DNA from 3 places in the Paenibacillus solisilvae genome. Region 3 is predicted to be linked to each of the others. Evidence: predicted binding sites of a transcription regulator. Region 3 holds the regulator's gene; each other region holds the start of a gene.
What was found. The regulator Rex, encoded in region 3, represses fermentation and respiration genes when NADH is low (regulators of the CRP and FNR family bind a similar motif). The targets are predictions, from matches to a motif close to TTGTGAAATATTTCACAA.
Positions count from the first base shown of each region.

Region 1: ACFPYJ_RS26800 (cytochrome ubiquinol oxidase subunit I) is a predicted target of Rex. The motif match lies at 8,120-8,137, and genes of this name have one in related genera.
Region 2: ACFPYJ_RS26230 (helical membrane plugin domain-containing protein) is a predicted target of Rex. The motif match lies at 8,058-8,075, and genes of this name have one in related genera.

Region 1 covers NZ_JBHSOW010000102.1:21,905-32,779, forward strand. Annotated here, with positions in the region: partial or broken gene ACFPYJ_RS26760 (diaminobutyrate--2-oxoglutarate transaminase) at 1-463, opposite strand, end outside; gene ACFPYJ_RS26765 (response regulator transcription factor) at 594-1,043, opposite strand; gene ACFPYJ_RS26770 (AraC family transcriptional regulator) at 1,146-3,128, opposite strand; gene ACFPYJ_RS26775 (hypothetical protein) at 3,188-3,412, opposite strand; gene ACFPYJ_RS26780 (helix-turn-helix transcriptional regulator) at 3,836-4,717, shown strand; gene ACFPYJ_RS26785 (glycoside hydrolase family 27 protein) at 4,836-6,122, shown strand; gene ACFPYJ_RS26790 (GDSL-type esterase/lipase family protein) at 6,843-7,586, shown strand; gene ACFPYJ_RS26795 (hypothetical protein) at 7,609-7,890, opposite strand; gene ACFPYJ_RS26800 (cytochrome ubiquinol oxidase subunit I) at 8,401-9,756, shown strand; gene ACFPYJ_RS26805 (cytochrome d ubiquinol oxidase subunit II) at 9,753-10,778, shown strand; gene cydS (cytochrome bd oxidase small subunit CydS family protein) at 10,812-10,875, shown strand, end outside.
Region 2 covers NZ_JBHSOW010000098.1:73,058-83,932, reverse strand. Annotated here, with positions in the region: gene hmpA (NO-inducible flavohemoprotein) at 1-382, shown strand, start outside; gene ACFPYJ_RS26265 (Crp/Fnr family transcriptional regulator) at 414-917, opposite strand; gene ACFPYJ_RS26260 (FadR/GntR family transcriptional regulator) at 1,158-1,841, shown strand; gene ACFPYJ_RS26255 (ABC transporter substrate-binding protein) at 1,939-3,276, shown strand; gene ACFPYJ_RS26250 (carbohydrate ABC transporter permease) at 3,354-4,232, shown strand; gene ACFPYJ_RS26245 (carbohydrate ABC transporter permease) at 4,232-5,059, shown strand; gene ACFPYJ_RS26240 (trans-sulfuration enzyme family protein) at 5,056-6,255, shown strand; gene ACFPYJ_RS26235 (NAD(P)/FAD-dependent oxidoreductase) at 6,311-7,492, opposite strand; gene ACFPYJ_RS26230 (helical membrane plugin domain-containing protein) at 7,534-7,968, opposite strand; gene ACFPYJ_RS26225 (S-adenosylmethionine decarboxylase related protein) at 8,292-9,563, opposite strand; gene ACFPYJ_RS26220 (glycosyltransferase) at 9,757-10,416, shown strand; partial or broken gene ACFPYJ_RS26215 (sodium-dependent transporter) at 10,556-10,754, shown strand; gene ACFPYJ_RS26210 (amidoligase family protein) at 10,859-10,875, opposite strand, start outside.
Region 3 covers NZ_JBHSOW010000063.1:23,422-34,296, reverse strand. Annotated here, with positions in the region: gene dinG (ATP-dependent DNA helicase DinG) at 1-2,087, shown strand, start outside; gene ACFPYJ_RS16980 (redox-sensing transcriptional repressor Rex) at 2,084-2,740, shown strand; gene ACFPYJ_RS16975 (amidohydrolase) at 2,721-4,022, shown strand; gene ACFPYJ_RS16970 (cell wall elongation regulator TseB-like domain-containing protein) at 4,055-4,543, shown strand; gene ACFPYJ_RS16965 (hypothetical protein) at 4,688-5,230, shown strand; gene ACFPYJ_RS16960 (AAA family ATPase) at 5,223-6,743, shown strand; gene ACFPYJ_RS16955 (3-hydroxyacyl-CoA dehydrogenase family protein) at 6,849-7,721, shown strand; gene ACFPYJ_RS16950 (acetate/propionate family kinase) at 7,718-8,923, shown strand; gene asnS (asparagine--tRNA ligase) at 8,968-10,263, shown strand; gene ACFPYJ_RS16940 (DnaD domain-containing protein) at 10,338-10,875, shown strand, end outside.

The sequences.
Region 1 (10,875 bases), on a different contig from region 3:
GTGTTGATCCATGGTAACCGCCTTGAAACGATAGTATGCTGCGGTTGCCTGTGGCTGTTTTGACAAGCTTAATCGCCGCTTCTATCGCATCCCCGCCCGTCGGCCCGCAAAACTGAATGCGTGCATGCTTCGCAAACTCCTCAGGCAAGCTTGCAAATAATTGTTCGACGAACTCCTCCTTCAGCGGCGTCGTCAAGTCTAGCGTATGCAGCGGCCGCTTGTTATCGAGCAGCGTTCTTATTGCATCAATGACAACAGGGTGATTATGCCCTAAGGCCAGGGTTCCGGCTCCGGCAAGACAATCGTAATAGACTTTGCCGTCCATATCTTTGATATGAATGCCTTCCGCTTCTTGAATCGCAATCGGAATACGTCTTGGATACGATCTCGCACTCGATTCCCTTGCTGCCTGACTTTCAAGATAGCGCTCGTTTTTGGACTTTAAAGTAGTTGAGACATTCACGGTATCCTTCCTCCTCCGGAATAGTACTAGATTTTTAACATTTATTGATAATGATTATCATTATCATAATCTAGTATTCAGAATATCAATAACCCCGGATCGGGTAAATTCTCCAATCGGATAATCTCGCCTATCCGATTGGATTATGTTTGTCTCCCATAAATGCTCCCCCTTCCATCATCTGCTTCAATACATAGATAAAATCCGCTCCCGACGCATCGATCTCCAATGCTTTTTTCATATTCTGAATATGTTTTTTTACCGTATTCACGCTCACGAACAGATCAGCGGCAATTCTCGTGATCGAGTAGTGATTGCATAACAGTTCGGCAATTTGCCGCTGCCTCTCGCTTAACGCATTCCTGATCCCCGCTTTGCCGCTGTCCTTCTCATCGGGCTTCGTCACCGCTCCCGGGCTGCGAAGTGAACCTTCGTACTCCAGGGTTACTTTCACGTATTCATTAATCTCCAGACGCATCACTTGATCGACAACGATCTGATGCAGTTCAGCAAGCTTTGCGCGATCCAAATCATCAGTTGAACTGGAATCGATCGTTAGCCGTATGTTGGTTTCGGCCATGCTCTCTCCTCGCCCTTCTGCAATAATCATTTTTGAAAAAGGAAAAAGGGAGGGGCTTATGCCTCAAGCTGCTCCCTCCCCATGATGATATTCTATTTCGTTTTATAACAGCGCTTTTGCGATTTCATCTACAACCAGATTGATAGCAATAGGCCCGTAATAACCGATCCACAACGTCGTGTTGAAGGTATCCACCTGATTCGCTTTAACAGCGCTCAGACCTTTCCATATGGACGTTTTCTGGAACTCATCCGTAAGCTCCGCATTCGAGTCATCTTTTAATAGAAAGAGATGATCCGCATTTAATTCGGGTAACACCTCAAGTGAGATAGACTTGCTTGTATTCTCGGCATCGACTGCCATTTTCGGAGCTGTAAGACCCAGATCCTTATATAGGATCTCAGCTGTACGATGAGACGTCGTATGCAGCCTGACCATCTTATCCCGCGGGCGAAGCAGGGCGACAGTCTGCCCTTTCAGCTTGCCAACCAGTGCTGCTTTCAAATCGGTAACCTTTTTATCGTAATCATCCAGCACCTTCTGCGCTTCTTGTTCCTTATCGACAATTTGCCCGACCGTAAGAAGCGTCGTCCGCCAATCTTCATTTCTATCGAGCATTATCGTCGGTGCAATCTTCACCAGCTTGTCATAGATTTTGTCCTGAAATTCCGTGCAAATAATCAGATCCGGAGCAGCCGCAACAATGGCTTCTACATTTGGCTCATCCTTGGTCCCGAGCACCTTCACATCAACTAGCTTATCCGCCAGATATTCCGGGAACTGCGTTTTATCGGTGGTTGCGATAACACTGCCTATCGGCTGTTCGCCCAGCACCATCATTTGGTCGATATACTGGGGGTCCAAAACGGCAATTTTCTCCGGCGTTTGTTCCAGCACCAGATCACCTTTAAGATGCTTAATCGTGCGTGGTTTGCTGCTTTCTGCTGCTACCTCCCCTTTGGCATTGTTTGCCTGACCGGTATCCGCCGTCTGTGCATTCACACTATTGGTTGACGAACCTCCTGAGTTGGTGTTTGTCCCTGTTGTACCCGAGCAAGCGCTTAGCATCAAGGCAAGACTGAGCACCAAGCTGATTGCTAATGCTGCTTTTGAACTTCTGTACATATGTATAGCCCCTCCAGATTTGTATTGATAATGATTATCATCATCAATAACACTATATCTTCTTGATCTTCCGGCAGCAATGGGCAATCGCGACAGACGGGATGGATTATGGCGACTATCAGCTGTTTGTCTTGCCTGTTCCTTGTATAAGCTGGGCGAAACACCTATGTATTTTTTAAACATCCGGCTGAAGTAGTAGCTGTCCGTGTACCCGATAGCCTCCGCAATTTCCTTTAACGGAAAATCCGTATCCTGCAGCAATGTCTTGGCTTTGTCCAGCCTCACCTGGATCAGATACTCCATCGGACCGCTGCCTAGCATCGCTTTGAACTGCCGCTGCAGCTGGCGCTCGCTGCTGTCCAGCAGAGCAGCCAAAGCCTTCAGCGTAATCGGCTCAGCATAATGCTCTTGTATATATCGGGCTGCCTGATTCACCAGACTAGGCCTCTTCGTTTCACACCCCTGCTGCTGCAGCTGAAGCAGCAGCTCATAAACAAATTGATGGAATAGGGCTTTGACATGCAAGGGTTCCAAATTCCCGCTTTGCTGCCACTTCTGATACATCTGCTCTATTCTCATGAAGAGCGGGATCGGATAATGCGGTGCCAGGCCATACTGCTCCTGGAATGGATTGCTTGATTGCTGCAGTCGCGCCAATTCCCGGAAGTTTGGCATTGCAATGACGGCTTTATAAAATACCAGATAATACTCAAATGGCTCCGAAACCTGTTCAATATCCAGAAAAGCCCCTTTATCGGCGTGGCAGACATAACAATTGTCCGCCTCAAATTCTATGTTATCCAGCAGCACCCGCGCCTTGCCGCGTGTGCTGAACAGGAATACGCTGGCCGGAAGCTGATAGGCGCTCAAATTTTCCCCGGGATGAAGAGCAGCACGCCGTACGTCTAGCACTCTTAAAGCCGCATAATTCCAAAGTAAGAGATGATGCTGAATGGACAACTCCTATCTACCTCCAATCTATCTATTTAAGTTTATTATATTGATAACGATTATCAATATCAATTAAAAAATAAGTCAATCCCGCCCCAGCCCTGCATGAATTTCCAATCCACAAAGCTGAGCGCGATCGTAGCCGGAATCGGGAGCAGCACCAGAATAAATACGCCAATAAGCATCGGGCTGACGAACAGCCAGCCAAAGAGCGTCTCACCGCTTTGCAGCGATCGCGCTTTTTTCGGCTTAACGAAGCTGCTGTCTACAGCCATCCGTGATGAAGTCTCCATGATAAGCACCTCGAATTCCTTTAGTTGAGAGTTAGTGGTGAAGTAGTTCTTATTATAGAGAAAACCGGAGTGTCCGCTATGACGGTATTTTGATCTTTTTCACGATTAAATTGACCTTTTTCAAGTTATTCTGCTAAATGGCCCCTCGCTGAGCTCCGCTCCGGACAACCATAAGTATGCAAGGAAGCGAAATTGGGATTTGTGATCCCTGTATGACAATCTCCATCCACGCGGATGGAATCTCCGCTTCCCGCTGTCTACAATGACTTTTTGAGCTTCATCGCCGCCATGAATTCTCCCGGACTCCGCAGAGGTGTCCTTGTCCTCCTGCATTTTTTGTGCCAAGCTGTTATTAGGCAGGACCAGCATCTGAGACATGATCAGGTTCTATTCATCCATATACTGCGGGGGTTGAGCAAATCCATGAAAGCTAACAGCTCGGGGACGTTTGGTTTTCGGTTTTCCGATTCTCCCCATCTTGCGTTGTGCAGCCTTTTTGCTGTGGGTCACGAATACATACGGGATGCGGCATACTTCTGGGACGGTTTGACGAGAACGGACGGCCCTCTCCTTCTTTTTCAATATACAGTGAAGGGAGAAGGCGTATTTGAATCAGAACACAAGATCCATCGAATGGATGCGCAAAAAGCGTTTCTTACTGAAATCCCTAGTGATCACCGATATTACTTTCCAAGCAGCGGTTCGCATTGGGAGTTCTACTTTCTCTTGTTCCGTCCCCGCCTCGTTTTACCCAATTGGGAGGAAGCCAAGTCCAAACTCGGATCAACGCCTTATCTTCCTGCAGGCAGCAGACCGGTCAAGCTTTTAAAGGATATTGTTATCGAGGCCAGTGCCGGACGAATTTCAGACCCCTACTTGGCATCATCTTTTGTCTATCAATTCATATCGGAGTTATGCCGCTTCTCAAGCTCCAACCAGCGCAATCGGGAGGGATGGCCGGAGAAGATCAGGCTTGCGGCACTTTATATTGAATCCCAATACGCAAGTATGGTGAGCTTAGACCAATTAGCTGACGAACTTCGTCTGTCTAAATATCATTTATTGCGGACCTTTTCCACAACCGTCGGTATGACGCCAAATGATTATCTGAATCGGATCCGAACGGAACGGGCTATGGATTTACTCCGCCAAACGGACTGGAGCATCGAACAAATCGCAGCACAAGTAGGATACTCAAGCGGCAGTTATTTCATTAAGGTATTTCGAAGATTTACGGGGCAGACACCGGGCGCATTTCGTTCAGGGAGCGACCAGTTGGTATATAACCGGTTGTTTTTTGATTGACATAACAGCAATTTTGTACAATTGACCCATCCATATTACTATGGATTTCATAAGCTATAAGACGATAATATAAATGCATGAAAGCAATTTAATTCAATTCACTATGGAGGAATCTTTCATGCTGCACAAGACGTATGCGCCTACCCCGCCTATGGGATGGAACAGTTGGGATTGTTACGGAGCCGCGGTAACGGAGAAAGAAATCCGGTGCAATGCTGAATATATGGCCGAACACCTGGCTTCTTACGGCTGGGAATATGTAGTTGTAGATATTCAATGGTACGAGCCAGGAGCGAATTCGTCCCATTACCGGCCATTCGTACCTTTGGAAACCGATGAATTTTCCCGTCTCATTCCGGCGGTGAACCGGTTCCCTTCAGCGGCAGATGGAAAAGGGTTCCGTCCTCTATCCGACTATGTTCATAGTCTGGGGCTTAAATTCGGTATTCACATCATGCGCGGTATTCCGCGGCAAGCCGTTCACAATAATACTCCGATAAAGGGTTCAGCAGCCACCGCGCGTGATATTGCGCACACGAACTCGATTTGTCCATGGAATACGGATATGTACGGGGTGGATGCTTCAAAAGAAGGAGCCCAGGCTTACTATCATTCTCTCTTTGAACTTTACGCGGAGTGGGGCGTGGACTTTGTAAAGGTGGATGATATTGCGGCTTCGAGGCTTTATGACACTCATACTTCAGAAATCGAACTCATCAGGAACGCCATAGACAACTGCGGACGCCCGATGGTGTTAAGTCTTTCGCCTGGTCCGGCTCCTGTCGATTATGCGGATTTCTTGCAAGACAACGCGAATATGTGGCGAATGACTGACGACTTTTGGGATTTATGGCCGCTTCTCCTTGATATGTTTGATCGATGCGACAAATGGCAAGGACGCCCGGGTCCAGGCTGCTGGCCGGACTGCGACATGCTTCCGCTCGGACATATCGGAATCCGGTCCGTTGATGGAGGAGGCGCCGACAGATGGACACGTTTCACGCGAGAAGAGCAAATTACCATGATGACGCTTTGGACGATTTTCCGTTCTCCCCTTATGTTCGGCGGCGAACTTCGGGATAACGACGAATGGACCCTCTCACTTCTTACGAATAAGGACGTTCTCGAGATGCACCGGAATAGTTCAGGAGCAAGGCAGATTATGCGGGAAGACGGCAAGGTTGTCTGGTCGGCCGACGGGACAGACGGTGTTAAATATGCAGCGCTGTTTAATACGGGAGATTCGGCAAGTCATGTATCGGTCACGTTGGAGCAGATGGATCTTCAAGGGGCGGCCGCCTGCAAGGAATTATGGACGGGAAGTAAGACAGAGCCCTTACAAGATACATTGAGTGCCCATATTCCAGCCCACGGCGCTGTTCTTTACCGGATCGAATTATTATAGCGCACCGCGCAACCAGTCCGCTGGATTGGCTGCCTAAGGAATGCAATAAAGCTCTTGTCATCGTCCGATGACAAGAGCTTTATTGCATTCAACAGAAAGCCGATACATGGAGGAACCGGATACAAAGCCGCTTCGGTAATACTTCAGGAACGCCATCGAACAATTAGAATGACATCGTTCTGCGTATTATCGTCAATCCGCCTCAATCAAAGCGTCTTTGCCGTCCAATCGCCATGAAGCTGCGGAACTGGGAGCTGAAGAGTGTGCGCTGCATGCGCCAGATAGGCGTTCTCCCAATTAGAACGATCGTTTCAATTTTCCTAAATTATTCCAATGTTTCAGCATCAACGGAACCTTCAACATATCCATATATAAATTCATTGTTTGTTTTCCCCTTCGTCTGAACAAACTCAATTTTAAAATCCGCTGATCGTAATCTCCCTCTCAGAAGCGTCCCCTTCCTAATTACAGAGAAAATCTTATCCATATATTCCCCGATGCATAATAAACTTATGCAGGAATATAGACAGGTCTATTGGTTTCAACAAAGCTTCCCGAAAGGTTCAAGGACAGCCTCGGGAGCCGAATCCCGAGCGTTATTCCGTTCATAATGAGGACTAAGAATTTAGTCAAGCATGCACACATATTCTGTAACAGCACAACTTAAGACTAATTCCGTTTTTTACGTGAAGGTATGTTGAAAAAGGGGATGGTGTAAGGTTGAGAGGGAGTTCTATTATTAGGCCGGGGTATTTTTCCGTTCGAGGTACTGCGGATCAAATGCGTCCTGTATACGATCGATATAATGAACAGATCATTCATAATCGCTTGCCTATAAATTTCGTTTTCATCGGCGAATCCATTACCCAATTTTGGGATGTGCAAACCTATTTCGGCGGAAGGAAAAATACGATCGTTAATCGCGGGATTTCGGGGGATATGACCTTCTTTATGTTAAAACGTTTTCCGGCCGACGTCCTTCAATTGAAGCCGAAGTATGTTCATATCATGGGCGGCACTAACAACACCTGGAGGATGGGTGCATTCGATCCACAGGAGAGGAAATCTCCGAATCAAATCTATTTCGAAACCGTTTCAGATATCGGTACTATGGTCCGTGAAGCCAAAAAATACGGCATTATCCCGATTATCGGCTCAAACTTGCCCACCGGCAAAGGAATCCCGTGTTTTGAATCCCAACCTCTTCTTTACTGCCGGGATACCAGTACGGACCTTCGAAATGAACTGCTCTTCCAGATAAACCATGGCACGAGGCAGCTTGCCGTCTATGAGACGGCTATTTACGTAGACTATCATTCCTACATGACGGATCGTGACGGTAGAACATTACGCCCCGAATTGGCCGATGATGGGCTGCATCCCAATGTGCTTGGCTATAACATCATGGCTGAAGTACTATACAAAACGTTGGCAGCTGCAGGAGTCGAAATAGGAACGCTTTAATAGAAACTGATATCCCTCCTGATCAGGTAGTCCCGCTTCCGCCGTTCCCTTGATTGCCAATGCGGTTAAACGGCGTATTGAACCGGTTGTTGTTACCCGTATTGAACGCACCGGCTCCGCCATGCTGAGTGGTTGTCGTGCTGCTCGCGTTATTATTGCTGTTAAAGTTTCTCGTGTTCGTATTCTGACTACTGAATGGGTCAATGACTGCGAAGTCTCCGACGTTAAAGGAAGCTGATCCATTCATGGTTGTGACATTGATATTGTTAATAGTGTTATTTGATGAACGGCGGACATTTGCCATGATATTCAGTCCTTTCGTTAAGCGTTGAATCTATTATTCTACTAGATTATGTCCTTTATCTTAAAAGGAGATTGATTTTCACAAAATAGGCTTGATTCTTCAATTATATGAGAGTGACTAGTAAAGAGAGGCAGTGACGCCTTATTCCAGAAACGTGGACACCTTCGGAACGACTTCATGACTAACAACTGAAGCAAGATCAACAATATTCAAACCCTCGTCACAATTATTGTGAAAAAAATCACATACATTCCTGAGAATCGTTTATAATACCCTTATAAGCTTTAATAACTAAAAGTACCTACATCACCGCTGAGAGGGATGGGATCTTTATGGCTCCTAATGAAGACTACAAACGGATTGCCAAACAAGAGAAGAGGCTTATCATTCTATGTATCGTGGTAGCAGCCATCATGCTGCTGTCTTTATCCAAGTACTTATTCAGGTAATACCTTTAAGCGCATCCTTTATTGTACGGCGCACATACTAATTTTCAGGGAGGGAAACTTCATGCTACTAAGCAGCTACGATCCAGTCATGTACAGCCGGATGTTAACCGGGCTAACGCTCGCTTTTCACATTATATTCGCCACGATCGGGGTAGGCGTTCCGCTTATGATTGCACTTGCCGAGTGGATCGGGATTAGACGAAATGATGAACATTACTTACTTATGGCACGCAGATGGGCCCGCGGCTTCGTCATTACAGTTGCTGTAGGTGTCGTAACGGGCACCGCTATCGGTCTCCAGCTAAGCCTATTATGGCCCAGCTTTATGAAGGTGGCCGGTCAATCAATCGCTATTCCGCTTTTCATGGAGACGTTCGCATTCTTCTTCGAAGCTATTTTCCTCGGCATCTATTTGTACACCTGGGAACGGTTCAAGAGCAAAATGACGCATTTCTGGCTGCTCATTCCTGTGGTTATCGGATCTTCAGCCTCTGCATTCTTCATTACGATCGTCAATGCGTTCATGAATGCTCCAGCTGGCGTGACAGTGAAGGACGGCAAGATCACTGATATTTCACCTTTCGGCGCCATGCTCAGTCCCGCTATGCCAACGAAGGTATCTCATGTTCTGGTTACGGCTTACCTGACCTGCGCGTTCGTGCTTGCAGCCATCTCTGCCTGGTCACTGCTCAAGGGCCGCAATCACGTCTATTATAAAAAAGCGCTTAAGCTCACGATGATCGCCGCCAGTGTATTTCTTCTCTCTAGCGCTATTATCGGGGATTTATCGGGAAAATATCTCGCCAACTATCAGCCTGAGAAGCTGGCCGCTATGGAATGGCACTTTGAGACAACCAAACAAGCGCCGCTCGTGTTCGGCGGTATTCTGACGGATGATAACGAGATCAAATACGGGATCAAAATCCCTTTTGCGCTCAGTATTCTCGCTCACGGACTGCCAAATGCGGAGGTAACGGGGCTTAACGATATACCGGCTGATGAAACCCCGCCGCTCTGGATCCATTATCTGTTTGATCTCAAAATGAGCTTCGTTGCGCTCATGTGCTTGATCGCTCTGGCCTTCTTGTTCGTATTATGGCGCAAACGTTCGCTTGCTTATTCGAACAAGTGGCTGCTCCGCGGTATTATCCTTGCCGCGCCGCTGGCGATGCTGACGATTGAGCACGGATGGATCTTCGCCGAGGTTGGGCGCCAGCCATGGATTCTGCATGGCATTATGAGAACTTCCGAAGGCGCAACCGTATCTGACCATGTCGACACCATGCTTATTGTTTTCGCGCTTCTTTATATCGTATTGGGTTTTACCGCCATTCGTGTACTTACGCGGATGTTCCGTAACAATAAAGCCGAGGATGAAATTGCGGCAAGAGGCATTGAAGGAGGCGGCAAACGATGAGCTATGAGGTTCTGGGCATTACCGTGCTTTGGATTTTCCTATTTGGCTATTTGATCGTAGCCTCCATCGATTTTGGCGCCGGGTTCTTCAGCTATTACAGCACCATAACCGGCAAACGCCATCTGATCAACAACATTATCGAGCGTTATCTCTCTCCTGTATGGGAGGTAACGAATGTGTTTCTTGTCTTCTTCTTCGTCGGATTTGTCGGCTTCTTCCCTGATACGGCCTATTACTACGGAACGGCGCTGCTGCTTCCAGGCAGCGTAGCCATTATCCTGCTTGCCATCAGGGGCTCGTATTATGCCTTCAGCAACTACGGAATCAAGAAAGACAGCCGCTTCTATTTGTTCCTCTACGGAGCGAGCGGGCTTCTCATTCCAGCTTCGCTCTCGACGGTCATGACGATCTCGGAGGGCGGCTATATCGAGGTCGACGATAACGGTCATGTAAGTTTCCTTTTCAGCAAGCTGTTTACGAGCACGTACTCATGGACGGTCGTCCTGCTCGCCTTGGTGAGCGTGCTCTACATCTCAGCCATGTTTCTCTGCTACTACGCGAATCGTGCCAATGATCGCGGCGCCTTCGAGGTGGTTCGCAAATACGCGATCGCTTGGAGCGGACCGACCATACTCAGCAGCCTGCTGGTCTTCTTCGCCATCCGGGGACATAATGCGGATCACTTTCAGCGGATGGAGCAATTTGCTTGGATGTTCGTGCTCTCCTTCGCGTGCTTCATCGTCGCGATCTATCTGGTGTGGACGCGCAAACGGCTCGGGCTGTCTTTCATCTTCGTCATGCTGCAGTTCGGCTTCGCATTCTTCGGCTACGGAGCCGGACATTTACCTTTTATCCTGTACCCTTACTTAACGATTCATGATAATTTCACAAGCGAGCCGATGGCAATTGCATTGATTTCGGTCTTCTTGCTTGGTTTGCTGCTGCTCATTCCCTCTCTTTACCTGCTTATGCGGCTGTTCCTGTTCGATGCCAAATACGTGCAGGGCAAAAGGGGCAAGTAATGAGATTACTTTAAGGAAGAAGGGGATTCATCTATGGAGGATTTTCTAATATTCGCGGCGCCTTTTCTCGTCTTGGCCTGTGCAATCGGCTTCCTGT
Region 2 (10,875 bases), on a different contig from region 3:
ATTGACGCCGATGGTGAGCATGGTGAACACCTTGGTGGACAAATATCCGCAGCGTCAGGTGACTTTCATTCATGCGGCAAAGCACAGCAGCGTTCATGCGATGAAAGAACCGCTGGAGCAGCTGGCACTTGCCAATCCGCAGCTGTCTGTGCATTGGTGCTACAATAAGCTATCCGATGAGGACAAAGCGAATCGGACTTATCATAAGGAAGGCTATCTCGATTTGGCGTGGCTGCAGGAGATTGTCCCGTCGACAGACGCCGCCTTCTACTTCTGCGGACCGGTTCCATTCATGCGTGCCTTGAATAGCTTGCTCACACAACTGGGGGTTCCGCAGGCGGATATTCATTATGAATTCTTTGGTCCTGCAAGCAGTCTCTAAACAGCCTGGTCAAAGCGTTTGTCAAGCCGCGTTAAATCGAGGTCTGCGCACGCAGCAGCCGGTTGACGGTTTCCCGGCGGAGTCCGATCAGCTGGCCGATTTCCTCTTGGGTAAGGACATCTGTCAGATGGTCCGGTCCTATATAGGTCTTGAACCAGACCTCCAGCTTGCGCAGCTTTTCGGCCGGCGTTACTTGGGTCAATTGATCGATCCGCTGCTGCATCATGCGCAGCTTATCCTGCAGCAGAAGTGCAATGTCGCGGCACTTGGCCGGGTTCTGCTCGAGCTCCCGATACCACTGCTGCGAGGGCACCGGCTCAACCTCGCAGGGAACCAATGCAATAGCCGTGCCATTGTAGGGGTTCGGGCTGATTAAGGAATGATGCGGGATGATTTCATCCGGTATAATGATATTTACCAGAAACGGAACGCCGTCCTCGTGAACGCGGGCGATTTTTAATAAACCGCTCTTGAGATGATACAACTGACCGGACTCGCCTTGGCGAAACAGCGTTTCTCCCTTATGCAGAAGCATCGTAATCCTCCATAGCTATCAAGCGGACGCCTCTTTTCAGAGGTGTTTCGCTTTTTTTTGTTTATAATTGCTGTAAGTATAACAGGTTCGCGGCAGCGGAAAAACCTTTTCGGAAAAGGACGTATGTCCTATATTTCAAATCGCCTAACCTGATTGGCGACGTCAATACAATTGACAAGATAGAATCTATCGTTTAGCCTATCAGATAGGTGGTAAGCTAGAAAGGCGGAACGATGGGGTATGAAAAAAATACAAAAAATCCTAGTGCATGAGCTGGTGTCACAGGAGATTCAAAACTACATTCAGGAGCATGAGCTGGAGGAAGGGGATAAGCTGCCATCTGTCGGAGAGCTGACTGAAATGTTTGGCGTTGGCAGATCCTCTCTCAGAGAAGCCTTAAGGTATCTGGAAGCAGTTGATATCATACGGGTTGAGAACGGGAAAGGGATTTTCGTCCGTGATGTGAATACATTCCGGTTCTCCGGGAAAGTTAAGATCGAGCGGGAGCGGACCTTCCTGCTTAATACACTCGATGTCCGCAGGTCGCTCGAGGGCAAAGCGGTGGAGCTGGCATCTAAGCGGATTACAGCACCTCAGATCCAGGAGCTCGAGAATTGCCTGGAGGAATACCGGACTCTAAAGGAGAACGGCGAGGACACTTCACAGATTGATCTGGCATTTCATCATTTTATTATCAAAGCCGCAAACAATCCGATTCTTGAAATCGTACTCGATTCCATATCCGGACTATATGAGAAATTTTTTAACGATCCGCTCGGAGATAAGCGGCTGTTCGACGAGTCGTATCCGTATCATTTCACGATGTTTAAAGCCATTGCGGCACATGATACCGAACATGCTATGGAAGAGTTCAATAAATTGATGGATTGCATTGAAAACATCATCAGCACTTATAAAGGCTAATGGGATATTTTTGTGTTGACAGTAAAAAAGCCTTTACATATAATCAACCTATCAGACAGGATGACTGTATGATACATGCATAAGGGGGCGAATTTCCATGACAGGTCGCAAGAAAGTTTTAGCTTCGCTGCTTACAACGGTTTTGTCAGTTGGACTTTTGGCTGGATGCGGAAGCAACCAGGCAAATGACAGCGCTACAAATGGTAATGCTGGTAATGGAGCCAAAGACGAGAAGGTAACGCTTCGCATGATTGAAAGCTTGACAAGCCCGAAGAGAACGGCACTGCTTCAGGCGATGATTACCAAATTTAAGGCTGAGAACCCGAATATTGATGTGGATTTGGTTTCACCTCCTTTTGACCAGGCAGATAACAAGATCAGAACGATGCTCGGTTCCAATGAGCAGATTGACGTTATTGAGGTCAGGGACTTGAACGTCGCTGAGTTCGTCAATAACGGATATATCGAACCGCTGGACACTTACACCGGCCAATGGAGTGATTTTGCTACAGTAAGCTCCATTTCCAAATCGGTTGGTTCCGTAGGCGGCAAATTGTATTTCATACCGAACGGCTTATACGAAAGACAGATGTTCTACCGCGCGGATTGGTTCAAGGAAAAGGGCTTGACGCCGCCGACGACATGGCAGGAGCTGTATGAGACAGGGAAGAAATTAACGGATCCGGCGAAGAACCGTTTCGGTTTCTCCTTCCGCGGAGGAGCAGGCTCTAACTCGACTACGGATGCACTGGTTCTGGCATACAACGGGGATAACGTGAACTTGGAGGATTCCATGTTTACGAAGAGCGGCGCAACGATCTTCTCTACACCGGAAGCTAAGACAGCTATGGATCTGTACATGAAGATTTATAAAGAAGCATCACCGCCTGACTCGATCAACTGGGGCTTCCAGGAGCAGGTTCAAGCCTTCACTTCAGGCGTAACCGGCATTCTGCTGCAGGATCCGGATGTTATCCAATCGCTTCAGGAGAAGATGGAGAAAGACACATGGGCTACAGCACCGCTGCCAATGGGTCCAAACGGCAAATCACTGCTCGCTGCCGGAGGAGCAGGCTGGGGAATCGGCGCCAATTCCGAGCATAAGGACGCAGCATGGAAGCTTGTTTCCTTCCTTTCAAGTCCAGCAGAGAATACGGCATTCTCCAAAGACTATGGCTTAATTCCGATCCATACAAGCGCTTCTGAGGATGAGTTCTTCCAATCGGGACCGTATAAAACACTGCTCGATATGTCGAACAAACCAGATATCTTCGTCAATTTCAAACCGCCGTTCGAATATCCGGGAACCGGTCAATGGGGCCAGGTTGTAATGGAAAGCGGACAGGCTCTCCTCTTAGGCCAAGCCAAGCTGGATGATACTTTGAAGAAATGGAATGACTTCTGGGTTGATCAAAAGGAAAAAGTGAAAAAATAAGGCTCGCATAAAGAAGTCATACTCGTGGTGGGTGGCAAACGCTGCCCATCATCATTTTTTTCCGAGGCGGTGTGGTAATGAAGAATCAGAGGTTTATACTAACGGGATTAATCCCCGCCCTGCTCCTGGTGCTCGTATTTACGTATTATCCCTTTATCAAGGGAATTGTAATGGCTTTCCAGGACTATAAGCTGTTCGATCTGAGAAATGTCCATTTCGTGGGTTTATCCAACTTTAAGGCGGCTTTCCAAGATCCTAAATTCATCAAGGCTCTGCAGAACAGCGGATATTGGGTGTTCTTCTCCCTTATTTTTCAATTTTTATTTGGTTTGACGCTTGCGCTTTTGCTCAAGAAACCGTTCAGAGGACGGGGAGTTTATCAAGGTTTTATCTTCTATTCCTGGGCGTTGTCCGGTTTTCTGATCGGGATGATCTGGAAATGGATGTTCAACTCTCAAATCGGCGTTATCAACGATATTCTGCTGCGTTTAGGCATCATTCATGAAAGAATCGGATTTCTCTCTGACCCCAAGTGGGCCATGATTTCTGTTATTATCGCTAATGTCTGGTACGGAATCGCTTTCTTTGCCATCATGCTGTTAGCGGCTCTGCAGTCCGTTCCTTCAGAACTATATGAAGCGGCGGATATCGACGGAGCAAGTGCAACGCGTAAATTATTGAATGTCACCCTGCCTTATATCATGCCGACAATCATCGCCACTACACTGCTGCGGGCGATTTGGATATTTAACGATCCTACTATTATCTATGGTTTGACCAATGGCGGACCAGCGGGCAGCACACATATTCTGTCTTCGCTCATGCTGGATAAAATCATCTATGCCGGCGATTACGGCTCTGCATCTGCTATCGGAATCATTATGATCGCCCTTCTGCTGCTCTATACGATATTCTTCTTAGCAGTTACTAAAGCAGAGAAAGCGGGGGATTTCTGATGAAGCTGCGTCTCTTGAGCCTATCCAAAATCATTTACTTAGCGCTCCATCTGATCGTGATGGTCTTTCCACTTTACTGGATCATCATTACATCATTAAAGCCGCAAAAGGCTATTTTCTCTTTCCCGCTTAAATACTGGCCGGAGCATGCAACGCTGCAAAACTACATCAATATTTTCAAAATATCCAAGTTTCACATTTATATCGGGAACAGCCTGCTGATTGCGATTGTATCCGCTATAATCGTGATCGTTATCGCGGTGCTCAGCGCTTACGTGATGGCGCGGTTCACCTTCCGCGGGCATCGGCAGATCATGCTCGCGTTCTTCGCGACCCAGATGCTGCCGGGCTTCATTGCCCTCGCGCCTTTGTATTTAATGATGAGCAAGATGCATCTGATTAATAACCGTTTATCGCTCGTTATCATGTACACGGTTGCACTGATTCCTTTCTGTACCATCATGCTGCGGGGGTTCTTTCAGCGGATACCTTCAAGCCTGGAGGAAGCGGCGATGATTGATGGCTGCTCGAGATGGACGGCGCTGCTGCGGATCATTATGCCCGTTATGCTCCCGGGGATCGCCTCTACCTTCATCTTCGCGTTCGTACAGAACTGGAATGAACTGTTCCTGGCGGTTATGTTTATCGATAACGATGCACTAAAGACGCTGCCGGTTGCGATGAACTCTTTCATTCTGAAGTTTGACGTGGATTGGGGAGCGATGTCGGCGGGCGCGGTCTTGTCTATTATACCGACAATCCTTTTATTTGCTTTTGCCCAGCGATTCATAGTAGAAGGATTAACACAAGGAGCAGAAAAAGGATGAGCGTGCTTAATAAGAATGCAGAAAAGAAAGCAAAAAGGGATGAGCAGTTTACGGCAGCGGCTTATGATCCCATCGATACCAGACACCACGGCGCCATTCATATGCCTGTTTACCAAAACAGCCTGTTTGCATTCGAAACTTATGCTCAATTTGAGCAAGCGACCAAAGATCTTATGCACCATCATGTTTATTCACGCGGCAACAATCCAACGGTCTCTTATCTGGAACAAAAGCTCGCCGATCTGGAGGAAGCGGATATTGCCAAATGCTTCGCTTCGGGGATGGCCGCTATTACTGCTGCGATCCTGTCCGTTGTAGGGCAGGGAGACCATGTCGTGTGCGTGAATCAGGCTTATGGTCCGACGAAAGAATTCCTTGGCTCTTACATGACTAAGTTTGGCGTAGAAACAACTTTCATTGATGGCAGCAAGATGGAGAATTGGAGCGCCGCGGTCCGTCCGAATACGAAGCTGCTCTATCTGGAGAGCCCAACTTCGGGGTTCTTCGAATTACAGAATCTCCGTAAGTGCGCGGAACTCGCCAAGAGCATTGGGGCTGCAACGATCATTGACAACACCTGGGCAACCCCTCTGTATCAGAGTCCGCTTAAGCTTGGCGTAGATTTGGTCGTACATTCGATTTCCAAATATATTGGCGGCCACAGTGATTGTATCGGCGGTGTCGTACTGGGCTGCAAGAAGGTAATGGAACCGCTTTGCAATACCGAATATATGCTGTTTGGCGGACTCATGACGCCGCAGACGGCAGCACTTGTGTCCAAGGGTCTGCGGACACTTCCCCTGCGCATGGAAAGACATGAAGCAAGCGGGCTGCAGGTGGCCGAATTTATGAGCAGTCAACCCTATGTGAGCCGGGTGAACCATCCCGGTCTGGCCTCTCATCCCCAGTATGAGCTGGGTCTGAGTCAGATGTCCGGCAGCAGCAGTCTGTTTTCCTTTGTCTCTCCTGAACCTGTTGAGAAGCTGAAGGAATGGGCGAGCCGGTTGAAATATTTTAAAATCGGGGTGAGCTGGGGCGGCTTTGAAAGTCTGGTGACGGTTAACCAATTCATCAGCAGTGAAGCGGATGGACGTCCGTCTACGATCGTGAGGCTGTATGTGGGTATGGAGAATCCGCAGGATCTGATCGCCGACTTGAATCAAGCCTGGCAGGCTGTATCATCGCTGAGTCAATAGAAAAGCGGCATAATAAAAGGGGGCCAATCGGCCCCCTTTATTATGTCTATTCGGTTTAGTACGCCAGTGCGAACAAACCGTGGATATGCGACAGGTAACGAACGTTACTTGCTTCTTTCATCAGCGTTGCAGGCAAGCCTTTAAGCTGTGTGCCGCTTCCGCCGATTGTACCGACTGCATCCTTGCGGCCCAGACTGCCGAGTGTTCCTGAGAATACCGGCGAGAACTTATCCATAACGCCGCCTTTGATCAGAACGGACAGATTGTAGCCGACCGTTTCGCCCATTTGCCAAGCAAGCTGAGCTGTTGGCGGGAAAGGACGTTCGCTTCCCTCTGGGAATACAACCGCACAGTCACCGGCAAGGAATACTTCAGGGTGGGAAGTCGATTGCAGTGTCGAAGTAACTGTAGAGCGGCCGCGATCTTCTGCAAGGCCGCTGCTGCCGACAACCGGGTTGCCTTTAACGCCGCCAGTCCAGATGATCGTGCTGGAATTAATCACATTGCCGTCTTTAAGCGTCACGGAAGTTTTAGTTGCTTCTGTAATCGCTACGCCAGTGATGAAGGTAACACCTCGCTTCGACAGGCTTTCCACGGCGCGATCGATCAGCACTTTAGGGAAGATAGGCAGAACTGCAGGAGCTGCTTCCACGCAGTATAGGGAAACATCGTTGAAATCGATGCCTTTGCTGCGGCAAACTTCAGGAAGCTTATCCGCAAATTCGCCAACGAGCTCAACGCCAGTCAAGCCGCCGCCGCCCACAACGATGGTTGCATCCGCTTTGTTTCCTGATTTCTTATAAGCATCCAGGCGGGCTTCAACATGCTCGCGAATACGGTTCGCATCAGCGACCGATTTCAGCACAAAGCTGTTTTCTTCCAGACCCGGGATACCGAAGTAATTCGTTTCACTGCCAAGAGCAACGACGAGATAATCGTAGCTTTGAACGCTTCCGCCCTCAAGAACGACTTTCTTCTCGTTCGGTTTAATTTCTTTGACCGAATCCACGATAATGTTCACATCATTGCTGCCGACAAGCTTGGCAAGAGGAAGCGAAACGGCTTTCTCCGCGATGGTTCCACCAGCAAGACGATGCAGCTCAGTAATAATTTGATGTGTCGGGAAACGGTTAACGATCGTAATGCTCGCATCCGATGCTGACATATATTTGCGCGCAGTTTGAGCGGTAAGAACTCCGCCGTATCCGCCGCCCAGAATCAAAATTTGCTTCGACATATCCATCCTCCATTCTTTCTCACAACTTCATAAGTTGTTATCTATTTTTCGTTTTTGCGTTCAGCCAGCACATTCAGGAATGCTTGAGCAAAGCGAAGTGTCTTCTGGACTTCTGGATCTTTCAGCATTTTAAGCATAGCGAACAGGCCGACTGTAGCCCCTGTGTCTGCTTGCGTGCGCTCGCCAGCTTCAATTGCCGCAGCTGCGATACCTTTTGCTTTGTCTTGAACGGGCTTCACGAATTCGCCGATACCATGCGCAAATTCATTGATCAGCACTTTGTCAGTTGCGATGCCTTGAGCGAAGTCATATGCCTTCGTCATCAGGGTTACCATTTCCGCCAGCTTCGGCAGGCTGTCCACCAATACAGTTAAAGATTGTTGGACATCCGGTTTCATCAACTGGTCAAGCACGTCTAATGACTTTGTTTCTTCGGCAGTTACTGCTACCTCTTGTTGAACAGATGTTTGTGACATTAGAGAACGTCCTCCTTTGCAATGAGATAAAAGTAAGTTGCATCCCTTGATTGTGTCAGTCCCAACAGGGAAGTATGCACTCCTAAGACTTGTAACATTTTTCACATAGTGAATCCGGGTGAAGAAATGAAACATGCTGTGAGCATGACGTAATCGGGTCCCAACCCTTTGCTTCTATTCTACTCCATATGCCGTGAGATTTAAATGACTACTGTTATGGAATTTTGGAGAATCTAGGGGAAAATAAAAAACCCGCCGTAATTGCGGGTTAATTGCTCGGCTGAAGCTGCCTATAGATGAGAAAATAATCCTTTAATATCCATTTATTTATCCATAAGCCTTCTTCTCTGATACAGCAGGCCGTCCGAAGTCTCATTCCGGCCGATAACAAAGTCCTTCATATGGCGGGTCAAATATTGCTCATACCGGCTTTCTGTTTGAAGCAGCAGCTCGTCAACGTAGTAGCTCCCGGGCGGAATCGGGTCGAGAAGCAAACTGGCAAGTGAAGCATACAAGCCGCAGGCGACCTGAAAGTAAGTCGCATTCGTTTGGTACTGAACGAAGGTGTCGCTGCTTTTTACCGTGTTGTACATGTAGGTCTCATAACCGTCATAGACGAGCAGGACGCCGACGAGATCTTCGCCTGATACTTCTTGCCGGGCTGGCGTGATAATCTGGCTGTTCAGATCCCACAGCTTGCTTGCATCGTTTAGGTTGCTGCGAATCAGCTCCGTTGTATGCTCGTTGATGCGGTACAGAAAGCCAATCTCCATATCATAGAGATGTCCTAAGGTGAGAACCTCTTCATGCGCCATAAGGCTGCCGTAAAACTGCTTATCGCCTAGGCTCACCTTATATTCGGAGGCATACACCTGCTCATACATGCACAGCGGGATATGGTGGTGAACGAACATTGGATAGCAGGAGACAGCCTCATCCAGGAAGCTTTCTGTCGACCAGGTCGTATATAGTGTGTTTGGGTCGACGCTGCCCGGATCCGCCAAGAAGGATGTATCATGCTCAACGATATAACAGGCTAAAGGCTTATCCTGCGGATTGAGCTCCATGAGATGAATGGCCATCCACTGCACAACGCCCGGATTCATCCCCGTGCCGATGATCGCTTTGGCGTTGTTGAAGCTGCCCTTGTGGGCTTCTAATCTTAAGTACCGTTCAATGGGTGGAAATCCATAATTCTGTTCCCCTTCATCAACGAGGGTATCGGTCAGGGCGGTATTCATATATGAGATGCCAAGGCGATCGCAGCAGCTATGCATTTCAATAGTGCCGGCAAGGGAAACATCAACGACAAGAGAGGTTCCAGTAAGGACGAGGAGCGCTTCGAAATCTTCAACCTGTGCAAGATCCAGCTGATAGAGCGTGATCTGCGGCATTAAGCCTGGACACACCTGTGAGTAGTATTCCTCCGTTTTCTGTCTGTAATCCACCAGATGGAGTCTGGCTCTGCTGATGATGGACATAAGGGGGTCGCTCTCATCCTGAGCAGAATGATTAAGGAAAGCTAAGAAAGCTTTCGCAACGCCGCCGCCGCTCCCAAGAATCGTAATCGAAATCGGATCATTAGGGTTCTCCATAGAATCACTCCTTGAGATACTAGATTCTATAGATTATTAGAGATTCATAGATTTGGTTTGGACGAACTTCTCCATATAAATGAAATAAGCCGAATAATTAAAAAAAGGCTATTTAACCCGTGCCCAGTGTATGAAATGAGTAAAATGGTCCAAAATAAGGCGATGAAATCTGAAAATAAAGGAGAATAAAGAATTGAAAAATCGGTTTTTGAAAGTAATGCTGCTTTGTATAACCCTGACACTAAGCTTGGCCGTACCGTCAAAAGCGGGGGCTGCGGCAGTCGATCATTCGCATGGGCATCATCAATGTCTGAGTAAGTCAGCGGCACAGCTTCAGTGGGATCTGAGAAAGCTCTGGATTGATCATGCGCTATGGACGAGAAATTATATTGTGAGCGCTGCAGCAGGCCTTGAAGATCAAGATAAAGTGCTGGCAAGGCTTCTGAAAAACCAGCAGGATATTGGAAATGCGATAAAGCCCTATTATGGGGAAGCGGCAGGCAATAAGCTGGCTGAGCTGCTGAGAGAACATATTCTGATTGCCGGTAAAATCATCGCCGCATCGCTGCAGGGCAATCAAGCAGATATAGAACGATACAATAAAGACTGGTATAAAAACGCAGATGATATCGCGAAATTCCTAAGCGGCGTTAATCCGAATTGGTCCGCCAAAGAATTAAAGGATCTGTTGGATGTGCATTTGCAGCTGGTTGCAGCCGATGCGGCAGCGCGGATCAAGAAGGACTGGGATGCGGACATTGCAGCTTTTGATGAAGGGGAATCACATATTATCAAGCTGTCCGATACACTTGCAACTGGGATTATCAAGCAATTTCCTGATAAGTTTAAATAATTCGCATGCCCGGGATGTCCCCCAATCGTTGTATAATAGACTTGCTGCGGATACCAAGAAGGTAATCCGTTAATAGGAATGACTGTATTGGGAGGAGATCATGAATTCACATTAAGACTCAGCACAGCATCATTCTTCAGGCAAAGAAGAACGATTCTCCTCATCGGGCTTTATTCTCGCGGCGATCGGGAGCGCAGTAGGTTAAGTTCCCTTACATAACCGGACTTTACGGCGGTGCAGCATTTTTTCTGCTGTTCATTGTTTGTTTAGTGGCTGTAGGTTTGCCCGTACTGTTAGCCGAGCTTACGATTGGCCGGGGCGGGAGAGGAAGCGCAGCATGGGCTGCACGGAACTGAATACAACGTCAAATAGCCGTCCCTGCAGGGGATGGCTATTTGACGTATGCTGGTCTCATCAAAATTCGGCGCGTATTGGATGTATCTTATCCTGCTGTGAATC
Region 3 (10,875 bases):
AACCGCAGAACATGATGTTTCAGGAAGTTATCGATGCGCTTGAGAAAGATCGGCATTTGCTGATTGAAGCCGGTACTGGAACGGGAAAATCACTGGGATACTTAATTCCGGCACTCTATTATGGGGTACAGCATAATAAGAAAATCATCGTCAGTACGCATACCATTAACCTTCAGGAGCAGTTAAGGCAAAGAGATTTGCCGCTGCTTCAGGCGGTTATGCCTTATCCATTCCGAGCCGCTGTCTTCAAAGGACGCGGCAATTATTTATGCTTGCGCAAGTTTGAGGGTAAAGTAAATACACAGGACTTCGGAGCCCCGGTGGAAGACCGGATTACAGCTGCCCAAATGGTTGTCTGGCTGAGTGAATCTAATCACGGAGATCAGGAAGAGCTTAACTTCGGCAATCGTGGATCAGAGTTTTGGTCAACGGTATCAAGTGACGCTGATTCCTGCCTCAATCGAAGCTGCCCATGGTTTAAGCGCTGTTATTATCACCGTGCCAAGCAAGAGGCGAATTTAGCCGATGTCGTCATCACGAACCATTCCATGCTGTTCACCGATATTCGCGCGGATCATCGTCTGCTGCCCGGTTATGAGCATCTTATTGTGGATGAAGCTCATCATCTGGAGGAAGTCGCAGGCAAGCATCTCGGTACGCAATTATCTTATCATTCCGTTCAGCATCCAATCGGCAGATTATGCAAAGATGCGCGTAACGGCCAGCTTATTCAGCTTAAGCATAGATTAGCCAACGAGGATTCCGATTACGCCGATAAATGGCGGGAAGAGATCGATGAGGTTGTTCCCGTGTTCGGAGAGTTGCGTGACGAGTGGGACCGCTTGTTCGAAATCCTGTTCTCCATGATGGGGGGAAGTTCAGCAGGAGGCTCTCAGGATGCGGGAGAGGCCGGACAATTTGTGCTTCGTCTTCGGACCAGCAAGCTGCCGGCGAAATGGCAGGAAGCTCAATCCATAGAAGAGATTGTTCACAGCCTGTTAAGTCAGATCATCCGGCCGCTGGATAAGATGTTCGGTAGTATGAAAGAAGAGCTGAACGATCCGGCTATCTCTGCGGTAGTTACGGATTTGAGCGGTACTGTAAAGGATTTGACCCGTGCCAGGGATGAGCTGCGTCTCTTTATGAAGGCCGATAAGCCAGAGATTGTTTATTGGATAGAAGCCAATGGCAATTTCCGGGCGAAGTCGGTTCATCTCTATGCGGTTCCGGCAGATGTCAGCAGTCAATTGCGTGCTTATTTCTTCGATACTAAGAATAGTGTTGTCCTGACTTCCGCAACCTTATCCGTGCAAAAGTCTTTCCAATATGCTTGCGAGCAGCTTGGCCTGCAGCAGGATGAAGAGCAGGGACGTCTTAAGACCGTCCAGCTTCCATCCCCATTTAATTACCGGGATCAAGCACTTGTTATTATTCCGCGTAATTTTCCCGTTCTCAAGGGTGCCGCTGGCGACCCGTTATTCAATGAAATGCTGGTCAAGTCCTTAGCCGAGACCGCTATGGAGACAAAAGGGCGCATGCTCGTCTTGTTCACCTCTTATAAGATGCTCAAACAAGTATATGAGCCGCTTAAAGAAGCACTATCATCCAGCGGAATTCAGCTGCTTGGTCAAGGCATAGACAGCGGAAACCGGAGCAAGCTCACAAGACGGTTTCAGCAGCAGGCGGCATCGGTGCTGCTTGGTACGAGCAGCTTCTGGGAGGGTGTTGATATTCCAGGGGACGCTCTGACTTGTTTAGCGATTGTGCGGCTGCCATTTCAACCGCCCAATAACCCGCTTGTTGAAGCGAAGTCGGAGATGCTGCAGGAACAGAAACAGAACCCGTTTATGAAGCTGTCCATCCCTCAAGCCGTTATCAAGTTTAAGCAGGGGTTTGGAAGACTCGTCCGGACAACGCAGGATCGCGGAATTGTGCTGATTTATGATACCCGTGTCATTGATACGTATTATGGCAAATACTTTCTATATTCACTGCCTGGACCCAAAATCGAGCATATGCATTTGGAACAAATGGTACCCCGGATCAGGGAATGGTTATCGGCAGATCAAGGGGAGATGGTGGAGTGAAGCCTTTCAAAATATCAGAAGCGGTTGTGAGAAGATTACCCCTTTACCTACAGGTGCTCAATGATTTGAATATGCGCGATGTGCAGACGGTATCCTCACAGGAGCTCGGCAATAAGCTTGATCTTAACCCGGCACAAATTCGTAAAGATCTTGCCTATTTTGGAGATTTTGGCCGTAAAGGCATCGGTTATGATGTATCCTATCTGATCGAGAAGATTCGACAGATTCTCAAGCTGGATCAGCCCCTTAACGTTGGACTTGTTGGTGCGGGCAATCTTGGCCGCGCCTTGTGCAATTACAATACGTATTTGAAAGATAACATGAAGATAACTGCAGTATTTGATGCGCATCCCTCAATGGTTGGGGCTTCGATTAACGGGTTGACAGTGCTGCCGATGAGTGAGTTGAACGATACTGTAGCCGCTCGCAATATTCGTATAGGCATTATTACCGTCCCGGCGATTGAAGCTCAAAATGTTGCGGATCATTTCGTAGTGGCAGGTGTTGCCGGGATTTTGAATTTTGCCCCTACCATACTGCGCGTGCCTGATCATGTCCGTATTCATTATGCGGATTTTACGACCGAACTGCTTAGTTTGGCTTATTACTTGGAAAAAGAAGGAGACGACGAAGATGAAACGGTTGTGGATTGAGAACGGTACGTTCGTAACGATGGATGACCAGCGTCCTGTCTTGAAAGGTCATATGGTCGTCGAAGGCGATACCATTCTATATTTGAGCGAAGAGCTTCCGGATCCGCTGCCGGAAGGCGCTGAGCGCATGAACGGTCAAGGGCTCGTATTCATGCCTGGGCTCATCAATACGCACGGCCATGCTGCCATGTCGCTGCTGCGAGGCTATTCCGATGACCAGTCCCTGCAGGTGTGGCTCGAACAAAAAATGTGGCCGATGGAAGCGAAATTTACGGATGATGATGTCCGCTGGGGAACCTCGCTGGCGGTTGCCGAAATGCTTAAATCAGGAACCACAACATTCGTTGATATGTATGACCGGATGAACATTGTAGCAGAGGTTGCCGAGCAGTCAGGCATACGTGCTTTTCTGACGCGCGGTGTTATCGGCTTGTGTCCTCCGGAGGTACAAACCTCCAAGCTAAACGAAGCCAAGCAGTTTGTTCAGGATTGGAACGGCAAAGCCGATGGACGGATTGCAACGATGCTTTCTCCGCACGCTCCTTATACTTGTCCGCCTGACTATATTGTCCGAATCGTTGAAGCGGCCCATGAATTGAATGTTCCACTACATACGCATATGTCGGAGTCGGCTGCAGAAGTTGCGCAAAATGTAAAGGATTACGGCTGCCGTCCGGTAGAGCATTTAGACAAACTGGGCTTTTTCACCCGTCCGGCGCTGCTTGCACATGCGGTGCATTTAACCGATGATGAGATTGCACTGCTGGCTGCCCGCGGAGCCGCTGTGTCTCATAATCCTGCAAGTAACCTTAAGCTTGCAAGCGGTATTGCCCGCGTGCCGGATCTTCTGAAAGAAGGCGTGACCGTTTCGCTTGGAACAGACAGTGCGGCAAGCAACAATAATCTGGATCTGTTCGATGAGATCCGCCTGGCTGCGCTGATTCATAAAGGCGTCTCGGGCGATCCGACTGCTGTACCGGCTCAGGAAGCACTGAAGCTCGGAACCGTATACGGGGCTAAAGCCATCTGGCAGGAGCAGCGCGTGGGTCAGTTGAAAGAAGGATTGAAGGCTGACTTCATTGCGATTGACATGGAGCAGCCGCATTTCTACCCGCAGACTGAAATAATCTCTCATCTGGTATATTCGGGATCAGGAAGAGATGTCGTGCATGTGTGGATCGACGGAAATCAAGTTGTGAAGAATGGCGAATGTCTGCTGCTGGATGAAGCAAAGATCTTAGCCGAGTCTCAGCGCTGCTTTGAAAGGCTGCTGTCCTCCTAATGCGGGCAAATCGTCGAAAAAGGCCTCCGTTTATGACGCCTGGCCGCATCTTATTGGTATCGGCAATGGCTGTTATTGTAATATTGATTGCTCTTAACGTTTATTACCGGTCTGTACAAGCTCCCGTGTGGAAAGAAGAACGGGCAGCCGAAGCTCAGGCACTGAAAGTTACGGATTTGAAAGAAGCGACAGACTCCGAGAAATTCGTCTGGGAAGAGCCTGTCTGGATTGTTAAAGGCAAGGATAAGGATGGCGAGGATGCATATGTCTGGCTGAAGAAGGATAATCCCATTCTCCTAAAAGCGAAGGACGGCTTATCCAAGGCCGATATGAAGCAAAAATTTTTAGAATCTAAACCGGACGCAGATATCCATGATATCAATGTCGGCATGCTTGGCGGCGTGCCGGTTTATCAGATATATTACGACCGTAAACAAGCATCGATAACGAGCTATTACTATGAGTTTTATAAGTTTCAGGACGGGGCATTCATAATCACCTACAAGTTACCCTCCCAATAACGTGAGAAAAGCACAGCGTAAGCAGAATACGCCAGAGCTCCCTGTATTTGCACGCCCTCTTAGGTATCAGAACATGATATACTTTCGTATAGTAGCAGTGATAGACGGAAGGTCATGAACTGATACCAAAGGGGGCTTTTTGCCATGAAAATAAGATTGATGCCTACATTGATTACAGTTGTTCTTTCTGCCAGCTTACTAGTCGGCGGTTGGTTTATTTACCGCAACGTGGCTACTGTTCAACCGCTGGAGCGAATCGTTGCCGAGGTACCAGGCGTTGTCCAAGCCAATCCGGTGATCAGCAATGATGCAGTCACCTTGGATCTTACACTCGATAAGGATGCCAACATCCGTAACATATACGATCGGATCGCAAATGATGGGAAAGCGGTTATCGGCAGCCGGGAGTTAAAGCTCAACATTCAGCCCGTTGCAAATGAAGATCAGACCAAGCTCGATGATGTCTGGTCATCCGTTCTATTCGATGTCGCACAGGCTATGGAGCACCGCAACTACTCGGACATTCCGGCTGCGATGAAGCAGATGGAGCATCAATTTCCGGGTGTTAAAGCCACTACGGAGATGGATGATATCAATGTCTATATTACGTTAAAGGACGGCAATTCCGCGAAATATATGGTTCTGCCCCGTACGCCGGACCAGATGGGAGCGTGGCCGAATGCGTAATTATACGAAAGAAATCCTGATCGGCTTCGTGCCGGTCTTTATCTTATTCATGCAGTTCATCGTGAAGGTCAATATGCTTCCGATTGTACTGCTGTCAGGACTTATCGGCGGATTGCTCTATGTGGCCAGATCACGCGGTAATCTCGCCGCAATCGGCGGAGAACGCAAAGGGAAACCGCGGCCGACTACGCCGCTTTCCTTTGAAGAAATCGGCGGTCAGGAGCGTGCCAAGCAAGAAATCATCGAGGCGCTTGACTTTCTCGTGCATGAGGAGCAGATTTCGAAATTCGGAATTCGTCCGTTGAAGGGAATCCTGCTTACCGGTCCTCCGGGAACAGGCAAGACGCTGCTTGCGAAAGCAGCCGCGCATTATACCGACTCCGTATATATCGCCGCATCAGGTTCTGAGTTCGTGGAGATGTATGTTGGTGTTGGGGCAAGCCGAATTCGGGATATGTTTAAGGAAGCCAGGCAGAAAGCAATGAAAGCCGGCAAAACAAGCGCAGTTCTGTTTATCGATGAGATTGATGTCATTGGCGGAAAGCGTGACGGAGGCCAGCATCGCGAATACGATCAAACGTTAAATCAGCTGCTCACAGAGATGGATGGCATTCATACCGCAGAATCGCCGAAAATTCTAATCATCGGAGCAACGAACCGAAAAGAAATGCTGGACAGCGCCTTATTGCGTCCGGGAAGATTCGACCGTCATATCGGAGTAGATCTGCCTGATAAGAAGGGACGTAAACATATTTTGCACATTCATGCCCGCAATAAACCGCTGCATGATGAAGTGAATCTGGAGAAAATCGCAGAGGAATCCTTCGGATTCTCTGGCGCGCAGCTGGAGAGCGTCATGAACGAGGCAGCCATTTATGCGATGCGTGACACTAGCGAATCCCTTACACAGCGCCATTTATCGATGGCCATTGATAAAGTGCTGATGGGTGAGCAGACAGACCGGGAAGCGACGAAGGAAGAACGTGAACGCGTCGCGCTTCATGAGCTTGGTCATGCCATTGCAGCTGAGCTGGTAAGACCGGGTAGTGTGTCGCAGGTTGCACTTCTTCCCCGCGGTCAAGCGCTTGGATATGTCCGCCATAACCCGCAGCAGGATCGTTATCTGTACACCCGTGAATTTTTGGAAGGTCAGATTATGATTGCACTTGGGGGAGCTGCCGCTGAAGAATTATTTTATGGAGACCGCAGCACAGGTTCACGCGGCGACTTCGAGCAGGCGATGAATATCGTCCGTTCGATGGTAGAGTCGGGCTTGACCGAGCTTGGTATTATTGACAGCTCCATGATGACGCCGGATAAATGGGCTGATGTAACGCATACCGTTCTAGAAGCGCTTATGAGCCGTATCAAGCAGATGCTTGGCGAACAAAAAGAGGTCTTCCTCCGCTCGCTTGATGTGCTGATCAAGGAAGAGACGCTTGGCGGCGATCGTTTCCGCTCGCTGCTTGGAACGGTGCAGGATTTGCCGAATGAAGAGCTGCAGCGCGTATAAATATTGTCGGTTTGAAGGCAGACCCTGTGTCTGCCTTCTTTATTTTTCTCATAAACGGTATAATAAAGGTACAAAGAATGTGCAGGTTGGATGGAGGAATCTAGGTTGACAGTACGTAAAGCCGGTGTGGTCGGGGCTGGAACAATGGGACAAGGAATCGCGGAGATGCTGGCCTTCAACGGGCTTGATGTTTATATGATCGAAGATACAAGCGAGCGGTTAACACAAGCAATCGAGATGATTGAGCATAGTCTCGATAAGCAAATGGAACGATGGGCTTTGACACATGCGGAGAAGAAGCTCGTTATGAGCCGGCTGCATCCCGTTGATTCATTATCTGAGTTAGCCGAATGCGAGCTCGTGATCGAGACGATTACGGAAGATCTGGACAGCAAGCGGGTCATATTTGATCAGCTTGATCAGCTGTGCGGACCCGGCGTCATCCTTGCAAGCAATACGTCTACATTAAGCTTGACGGAGCTCGCCAGCGTTACGGCGCATCCTGAGCGTGTGATCGGCATGCATTTTGTCTATCCGGTTATAAAAACGAACCTGGTCGAAATCGTGCGCGGACTTAAAACCTCGGATGAGACCTTTGCCCGTACGAAGCATTTTGTGGAAGAGATTATTCATAAGAAGGGCGTGATGGTGTTCGAATCTCCCGGCTTTGTGACGACCCGGCTGATCTGCTTGTTCATTAATGAAGCCCTGCATGTGCTGGAGGAAGGCGTAGCCTCTGCGGAGGATATCGACAGTGCGATGCGAATCGGCTATTCCTTTCAATACGGGCCTTTTGAAATGGCGGACCGCTTCGGTCTTGATGCCGTACTCGCGGCACTTGAGCGGATGTTCAGGGAATATGGGGAGTTAAAGTACCGTCCGTCAATTGTTCTTAAGAAGATGGTCAGGGGCGGGCATCTTGGCGTGAAAAGCGGAGTCGGCTTTTTTAATTACGACAAGGATGGGGATCGGCTATGATTATACTCGTTATGAACGCAGGGAGCTCCTCGCTTAAGTATCAGCTGTACAATATGCTTGACGAATCGGTGCTTGCTCAAGGTCGGGTAGAAAGAATTGGAATGGATGCTTCCATTCTCACCCACGAGCCGGAGGGAAAGCCGGACGTCCGCCAAGTCAGTGAAATATTAGATCATAATACAGCCGTTAAAAGGCTGACCGATTTGCTGACCCACAGCGAGCACGGCGTTATCCGTTCGATGAAAGAGATCGATGCGGTCGGCCATCGTGTCGTTCATGGCGGTGAGAGCTTCAAGCATTCGGTCATCGTCACGCTGGAAGTAAAGCTGGAGATTCGCCGGCTGTTCGAACTGGCTCCGCTGCATAATCCGCCTGCCATGATGGGCATTATGGCCGTCGAGGCAAACCTGCCGGATGTTCCGCAGGTTGTCGTATTCGATACGGCTTTTCACCAGTCGATGCCTCAGGAATCTTATCTGTATGCCATTCCAATGGTGCTGTATCGCAAGCATAAGATTCGCCGCTACGGCTTCCACGGCACTTCCCATGATTATGTCAGCAGCCAAGCCGCGAATAAGCTTGGAGAGCCGCTGGCGTCGCTCAAGATGGTAACCTGCCATATCGGCAACGGTGCGAGCTGTGCTGCAATTCGGAACGGGGAGTCGGTAGACACCAGCATGGGATTAACGCCGCTTGAAGGTCTGATGATGGGGACCCGAAGCGGTGATTTGGATCCCGCTGTCGTCCCTTTTGCAATGAGCAAGGAAGAGCTGACGATTAATGAAGTGAATTCGATGCTGAATAAACACAGCGGTCTGCAGGCGATCAGCGGCTTCAGCAGCGACATGCGCGAGATTACGGATGCGATGAAAGACGGCGACAAGCAGGCTAAGCTTGCTTTTGACATGTACACCTACCGCCTGCGCAAATATATTGGCGCTTACGCGGCTGCGATGAACGGCATGGATGTGCTTGTCTTTACTGCCGGGGTCGGTGAGAATTCAGTGGTGCTGAGACAGGCCGTTTGCGAGAATCTAACCTTTATGGGGATCGAGCTGGATCCGGAACTGAACGAAAGCAAATCCAAGGAGACCAGAATCATCTCCACTGCGCAATCACGCGTGAAGGTTCTCGTTGTTCCTACGAATGAAGAACTATTAATTGCCCGGGATACGTATAAATTAGTTCTGGAGGCTGTATAACGATAACGATACGATAAATGTTTAATAAGGAGGACGTGAAGTTTATGAGAACATTAACGAGGATTACACAGCTTCATCAGCATGTCGGCGAATCGGTATGGATCGGCAGCTGGCTGAACGGCAAACGTTCAAGCGGTAAAATCCAATTCCTTCAGCTGCGGGACGGAACGGGCTACATACAAGGAGTCGTGGTCAAGAGTGAAATCACAGAAAGCGTTTGGGAGGCCGCTAAATCTCTGACTCAGGAGAGCTCTCTCTATGTGAAAGGCACGGTCCGCGAGGAACCGCGCAGTGCTTCAGGCTATGAGCTGACCGTGGAAGATATCGAGATCATCCAAGTTACCCAGGACTATCCGATTACGCCCAAGGAGCATGGCGTTGACTATTTGATGGACCGCCGCCATCTGTGGCTGCGCGCACCGAAGCAAAGGGCCATTCTCGTTATTCGTGCGGAGATCATCCGGGCCATACAAGCCTTCTTCGATGAGCGGGGCTTTACGCTCGTGGATCCGCCGATTCTGACCCCTTCTTCCTGTGAAGGGACGACGAACCTGTTTCATACCAAATATTTTGATGAGGACGCTTATCTGACACAGAGCGGTCAGCTGTATATGGAAGCTGCGGCAATGGCTCTTGGCAAGGTTTACTCCTTTGGTCCGACATTCCGGGCGGAGAAATCCAAAACACGCCGTCATCTCATTGAGTTCTGGATGATAGAACCCGAGATGGCGTTCGTTGATCATGAAGAAAACCTGCGCGTACAAGAGCAGTTTATATCCTATGTGGTCCAAAGCGTAGTTGCGAACTGCCGTGCGGAGCTTGAGACAATCGGCAGGGATATCAGCAAGCTTGAGTCGATTCAGGCCCCATTCCCGCGCATTACATATGATGAAGCAGTTCGGGTGCTGCAGGAGCAGGGTCAGGAGATTGCGTGGGGGGAAGACTTCGGGGCGCCGCATGAAACGCTGATTGCCCAGTCTTACGATCGCCCGGTGTTCATTACGCATTACCCGGCATCGTTCAAGGCGTTCTATATGAAGCCTGATCCGGCGCGTCCCGAGGTTGTTCTCTGCGCGGACATGATCGCACCGGAGGGATATGGAGAGATAATTGGCGGATCGCAGCGGATCGATGATCCGCAGCTGCTGGCGGAGCGATTCTCTGAGCATGAGCTTTCGACAGAAGCATACCAATGGTATCTGGATTTACGTCAATATGGCACGGTTCCGCATTCCGGCTTCGGTCTTGGTCTAGAGAGAACTGTGGCTTGGATATGCGGACTTGATCATGTAAGGGAGACGATTGCTTTCCCGCGGATGCTGTACCGTTTGTATCCGTAAGTAGAAGCAGGAATGGAAACAACAACCGGCCGTCCAAGCGATGGGAGGACGGCTTTTTGGGAGGAGAATGACCGGTGAAAAATGAGATGTGGAAAGCTTACGCACGGGGCATGGCAGCCGCTATGAACAGCGGCAGTGTTGCAGTCCCGGCCGGTCTGCTCCGGTCTTATCGGGGCATTGGATTATCAGATACAGAGATGCTGCTTATGATCCAGCTGCTGATGTTCCGCCAGCTTGAACAGGTTGAGTTCCCGACGCCTGAGCAGCTGGCTGAGCGCCTTGGACTTACATCCATGGCAGTCGGGCAGATGCTGGGACGAATGATGAAAGACGACCTGCTTGCGATCGATGAGCAGGTGGATCCGATAAGCGGTATTCAATCGGAGCGCTACAACTGGAATGGACTCATTATTCGAAGTGCGGAGTGGATGGCTGAGGATGCGCGTCAATCGATTCAGATCGACCGGGAGCAGCAGCGCCCCTCCTTGGCAGATCAGCCCAAAGCTGGAGAGCTGTTTACCGTGTTTGAACAGGAATTCGGCCGTCCGTTGTCTCCTATGGAATGCGAGACGATCAGCGCTTGGCTTGATCAGGACAAATATCCGGACGAGC